DNA from 2 places in the Pseudoalteromonas sp. PAR1 genome. Region 1 is predicted to be linked to the other one. Evidence: predicted binding sites of a transcription regulator. Region 1 holds the regulator's gene; the other holds the start of a gene.

Region 1 (3,181 bases):
GCCTTTTCAGGCGTAGCTGCCGAGCAGACAGGCGCACAAATTAGCATAAGCTCAGATCGCCAAACTGGTAAGCTAAAAGATGGCGTTGGTATATTTGAAGGCAATGTCGAAATTATACATGGTAACCGCCGGATCACAGCCGAACGCCTTGAAGCCCATGGTGGTGATACAGAAGGTACTGTTGAGTTAATTATCGCCACAGGTAAGCCTGCTTATTTTGAAGAAAAGCAAGCAGATGGCACGGTAATGAGCGCCAGTGCAGAAGAAGTTCGCTACGACGTAGCCAAGCGCTTCTTAACTTTAAATGGCGAAGCCGAAGTGACTCAAGCAGGCCAAAAAGTAACAGCGAAAAGCATTACCTATGATATGGCACAACAACTAATTAGCGCAGAAAAAGATGAAAACTCAACAGACCGTGTACACACAATCTTAGTGCCTGTAGACAACAAACAAGACGATAAAGGCCAACCATGAGCACATTAAAAGCAGAGCTTTTAGCAAAAAGCTATAAAGGCCGCCAAGTTGTCAAAAATGTGGGTCTTGAAGTTGAAGCGGGCAGTATCGTTGGTTTGCTTGGCCCAAATGGCGCAGGCAAAACCACCACTTTCTATATGATTGTTGGCTTAGTACCTAGCGATAAAGGCAAGATCAGCATTGATGATAACGATATTACACTTTTGCCAATGCATAGCCGAGCACGTTTAGGGATTGGTTACCTACCACAAGAGTCATCTATTTTTAGAAAGTTAACGGTTTATCAAAACCTAATGGCTATTTTAGAAACGCGTAAAGATTTAAATAAACAAGGCCGAGAAGAAACACTCAACAACTTACTTGATGAATTTAGTATTCAGCATATTCGTGATAGTCAAGGCATGGCCTTATCTGGGGGCGAGCGTCGTCGCGTAGAAATTGCTCGGGCATTAGCAGCAAACCCTAAATTTATCTTGTTAGATGAGCCTTTTGCTGGTGTTGATCCTATTTCAGTGTTAGATATAAAGAAAATTATTGAACACTTAAAAAATCGTGGTATTGGTGTATTAATCACTGACCATAATGTTAGAGAAACCCTTGATGTTTGTGAAAAAGCCTACATTGTTTCTCATGGGGAGCTAATTGCATCAGGAACACCTGAGCATGTTTTAGCTGACCAAACCGTACGCGATGTGTATCTAGGTGAGCAATTCAGGCTATAACCAATAAGCCACCATCTAGCGCATCTGCTAAACTAAATAACAATGACAATAAATCGATATAAATTTACCTGTGACTGCACAGGTGTCGATAACACATAAAAGGATTGTTAGGGATACATGAGGCAATCATTACAGCTGCGCATGGGCCAGCAACTTACAATGACTCCACAACTGCAACAAGCAATTCGCTTGCTGCAGCTTAGTACATTGGATCTCCAGCAAGAAATTCAAGAAGCACTTGATAGTAACCCTCTGCTTGAAGTGGAAGAAGCAGATTACAACGATGAAAACATTGGTAAGAACGAGCAAAAAGCTGAATCTGATGATACTCAGCTAAGTGCATCGGCCGAAGAAGCGCCGAGTGAGTACGAACAAGAAAGCAGCGATGCCCTTAACAAAGACACCGTAAGTGACGATTTAGCCATGGATGTGACATGGGATGAGTACATGAGTGCTGCCCCATCAACATCATCAGGTCCAATGCCAGAAGATGAGTCAATTTATCAAGGTGCATCGACTGAAACCCTCCATGAATACCTTATGTGGCAATTACAACTCACACCATTTAGCCCAACTGACGAAGCGATCGCTGTCGCCATCGTAGAGGCAATTGATGACTCAGGTATTTTAACTGTTAGCTGCGAAGACATAGTCGAAAGTTTTAATCAAAATAATGATGAAGAAGAAATCGAACTAGATGAAGTCGAAGCGGTCTTAAAGAGAATACAGTTGTTTGATCCAGTAGGGATTGGTGCCCGTAGCTTACAAGAGTGCTTATGTATCCAGCTTCGCCAATTCGATGCGAGTACGCCGTATTTAGCTGAAACTAAAATGGTTTTATCTGAGCATATTGAATTATTAGCAAGTCGCGACTATCGCACTTTGATGAAAAAGACTAAGCTTAAAGAAAGCGAACTAAAAGAAGTAATGACGCTGATCCACAGCTTAAACCCTAAGCCAGCAGACAGCATAGTTCGCGAAGAGTCTGAGTACGTTATACCCGATGTATCGGTTAAAAAAGTTAAAGGTCGTTGGGTCGTTGAACTAAACCCAGATTGTATGCCAAAAATTAGAGTGAATAGCCAATATGCAGCTATGTCACGCTCAGTAAAATCGAGCAGCGATAGCCAGTTTATTCGCTCTCATTTACAAGAAGCTAAATGGTTTATTAAAAGCTTAGAGAGCCGTAACGATACACTTTTAAAAGTGACCAATTGTATCGTACAGCAACAACAAGCATTTTTTGAACATGGCCCAGAAGCCATGAAACCAATGGTGCTGAACGATGTCGCAGAAATGGTCGAAATGCATGAATCGACAATTTCACGTGTTACAACACAAAAATACATGCACACCCCTCGCGGGATTTTTGAGTTGAAATATTTCTTCTCAAGCCATGTCAGCACAGAAAACGGTGGTGAGTGTTCATCAACAGCAATTCGCGCTTTGATCAAAAAGCTTATCGCTGCAGAAAACTCAGCTAAACCATTGAGTGATAGTAAAATTGCAGATATATTGGCTGAGCAAGGAATTAAAGTAGCTAGACGCACAATTGCAAAATATCGAGAGTCTCTAGCGATACCTCCGTCTAATCAGCGTAAGAGTTTGATTTAGACGTTTTACATAGAAGGAAAATGCTTATGCAACTAAATTTAACTGGTCGTCATGTAGAAATCACTGATTCATTAAGAGACTATGTAAACAGCAAGTTTGCAAAACTAGAAAGGCATTTTGACCACATTAATAATGTACATGTCATTCTAGATGTAGAAAAATTAAGCCAAAAAGCAGAAGCAACTTTACATGTAAATGGAGGCGAGCTCTTTGCCTCAACTGCACACCAAGATATGTATGCAGCCATTGACTCGCTAATCGACAAACTAGATCGTCAAGTCATTAAACACAAAGAGAAATTAGCTCGACACTAAATTATGAAACTTAGTTCACTTACTAACCAGGACTGCAGCAAAGCTGCGGTCCTTTTT
Region 2 (3,181 bases), on a different contig from region 1:
AGTGGCGCAAATTCAAAAAGATCAGGTTGAAGATTACGCTAAGCGTACCAACATGACACTTGCTGAAGCTGAGCGTTGGTTGTCGCCTAATTTGGGCTATGAGCCAGAATAATAACCTTTAGTTTAAATTAAAAACGAGCCTCAAATGGCTCGTTTTTTTATGTCCATTTTTTTCATACTTTTTTCTTTTTAATTGCTTTAGTACTGGCAAATTCCTTCTAATTTAAATATTTGTGTTAAAGTTATTGAGGTTGAGCAAGGAATCTAAGGTGAAATTGTGATTGATACTGTGAATGCAAGCGAGAGAGATAAAGCGCGATTCTTACGCGTATTTGCATTTATTGGTGCAGTGACCTCTTTGTTGATGTCGGTCACAAGTTATCAAGATGGCTACATCGCATTAAGTTATTTATTAATTGTTGGCGTTGTTATTTTTGCTTTGCCTTTTTTAATAAAGGGGCGTGATCAATTTATTTCAGTACTCATGCTGTACGCACTTTATGCAATGATGTGCTTCTTAACTGTCTCGGGTGGCAGTAATGGCACAGGGCCGTTATGGCTATTTATTGTATCCCCAGTAACATTTTTTATTCGTGGCTTAAAGCGCGGAGCGTTCGATCTTATCCTGCTTGCCATTATTATCTCAGTGCTTTTCTATTTTACCGATCAATTTGGTTATTACAGTTATTCAAGTCATTACTTTCCAACGCGGGTCATGCTGTGCTTCTCTATTTTATGTATTTTGGGTGGCTTCTACGAATATTACCGCAACAAATACAGTTTAGAGTTAATGAAGCAACTTAAAATTAATCAAAAGCTTGCTCGCTATGATGCAATGACTGAACTTGTAAATCGTCGCTTTGCAACTGAGTGCTTACAAGATAAACGCTTTGGCGAAGGGGCAGTGTTCTTGCTGATGGATGTTGATAACTTTAAACAAATCAACGACACCTATGGTCATCAAGTAGGCGATGAGGTGCTAATATTTTTCGCTGATGTATTTAATAAAGTGTGCACAGAAGAAGATGTCATTTCCCGTTGGGGCGGCGAAGAGTTTTTAATTGTTATTCCTGCGGGGAATGAACAACGGGCCTACCAAGTTGCAGACAACATTCATAAAAAGCTCGCTGAAAAGCCATTCACTAGCGGTCAGCATCGTTTTCATGTCACCTTAAGTATTGGCTTATACCAACGCGTGCCAGATGAGAGTGTTGATCATTGCTTAAACATTGCTGATAAGCGACTTTACCGTGCTAAATCGCAAGGTAAAAATCAAACGGTTGCTGAAGCTGATTTAGCAAAGCACGAGCCTGCTTGATAAATAAAGCCGCAATTAGCGGCTTTATTTATTGCTCAAATTAATGGCTTTTTTCAAAGTCGCTGACTTCACGCTCAGCTTCTTCTTTCGATTTACCGTATTTTTGCTGGATTTTACCAACAAGCTCTTTACGGCTACCCTCAATCACATCTAAATCACCATCAGTAAGTTCGCCCCATTTACGTTGCGCTTTACCTTTAAGTTCTTTCCAATTACCTTCTAAACGATCGCTGTTCATCATAATCTCCTTACTTTGTTAAACATTCGTGTTAGTAAAAGCAATCGTTATGCCACTCCAACCTTATAAGTAACTAATTGATATTGTTAATTTTTAATTTTTTGTGTTATGTGGTGGAGTTATCTAATTGCAATTTGTACCTGTTTAAAGGTTGAAGCGTGTAATTATTTCATGCAATTTAAGGCTACTCATCCCTGCCTGTAATTTTTTGATACAATGCGCGAAAAGAAAGTAAGAGATACCTAACGTGCTGCCAGTTGAAGATATTTATCAATCCCTGTTAACAACATTACAGAGTAACCCTATGGCCTTATTGCAAGCGCCACCGGGAGCGGGTAAATCAACATGGCTACCTCTTACCTTAATGCGCGAAGGGCACTTTAAACGCATTGTTATGTTAGAGCCAAGACGACTCGCCGCACGCAATATTGCTCAGTACTTGGCAAGTCAGCAAAATGAAAAAGTTGGCGACAGTGTCGGCTTACGTATTCGTGGCGAATCAAAAGTTAGTTCTACAACTAAACTCGAAATTGTCACTGAAGGCATGCTGACGCGTATGTTGCAAAATGACCCAGAGCTTAGTGATGTAGACTTACTTATTTTTGATGAGTTTCACGAGCGCTCAATTGCCGCAGATACGGCTTTGGCATTTGCCCTCGAAACACAGGCGGCACTTCGCGATGATTTAAAAATCTTACTGATGTCGGCAACCTTAGACGGCGATCGTTACAGTGAGTTTTTTAGCTGTCCTATCATCTCATCACAAGGGCGAAGCTACCCCATTGATGAAGTTTACATTCCACTTAAAGACGAAAGCCGCTGGCTCGATGACATACCTGCAGTTATAAAACAGGCGCTTAGTGAGCAAACGGGCAGTGCTTTAGTATTCTTACCAGGGCAGCGTGAAATCATTCGGGTTCAGCAGTCTCTAAACGATTTAGGTGATAATGTTGAGATATTTAGCTTGTATGGTGAGCAAAATAAAAATGAGCAACAAGCTGCTATTGCGCCTGCTAAAAATGGCAAACGTAAAGTGGTATTAACCACCAATGTGGCTGAAACCAGTTTGACCATTGAAGGAATACGCATTGTGGTTGATAGCGGTAAACGTCGTGCTGCCAGTTTTAATTTAAAAACGGGTGTGACAGAGCTTGTTACGCAAAGTATCTCTCGTTCTTCAGCCATACAGCGCGCTGGTCGTGCTGGGCGCATTGAGCCGGGGGTTGTGTATCGGTTAGGCTCTAAGCAAACCTTTGAGCGCCGCAACAGCCATGATGCGCCAGAAATTCTGACCAGTGATATTAGTCAGTTGTTATTAGAGGCAAAGCAGTGGGGGGCATCACTTGCTGAGCTTAGCTTGCTCGATCCACCAAGTAGCCAGCAGGTTAAACAGGCAACGGCACTTTTGAAAATGCTCGAAGCCATTGATGAAAATGAAAAGCTTACTTCGCTTGGCAGCCAAATGCTGAGCTATGGAGCCGATATTCGCCTCTCGCATATGCTCATTAAGGCAAAGCAACTAGAGCAGCGCATGCCTGGTATTTATGTATTAGCGGGGTATTTAACGGCACTGCTTGAAAGCCGAATTAGTATGCCAGCTGATCTTAATTTGGCATTGCATAGCC

Evidence for each region. The regulator sigma-54, encoded in region 1, starts transcription at its own class of promoters, with help from an activator protein. The targets are predictions, from matches to a motif close to GTTGGCACGNNNNTNGNNT.
Region 2: the regulator sigma-54 is predicted to act here: its motif matches at 1,595-1,613, upstream of QL229_RS06610 (CsbD family protein).

The regions. Positions count from the first base shown of each region.
Region 1 is NZ_CAMZMY010000011.1:134,344-137,524, forward strand. Features, by position in the region: gene lptA (lipopolysaccharide transport periplasmic protein LptA) at 1-474, shown strand, start outside; gene lptB (LPS export ABC transporter ATP-binding protein) at 471-1,196, shown strand; gene QL229_RS11360 (RNA polymerase factor sigma-54) at 1,314-2,810, shown strand; gene hpf (ribosome hibernation promoting factor) at 2,837-3,124, shown strand; gene ptsN (PTS IIA-like nitrogen regulatory protein PtsN) at 3,128-3,181, shown strand, end outside.
Region 2 is NZ_CAMZMY010000006.1:68,380-71,560, forward strand. Features, by position in the region: gene metH (methionine synthase) at 1-112, shown strand, start outside; gene QL229_RS06605 (GGDEF domain-containing protein) at 278-1,318, shown strand; gene QL229_RS06610 (CsbD family protein) at 1,359-1,556, opposite strand; gene hrpB (ATP-dependent helicase HrpB) at 1,804-3,181, shown strand, end outside.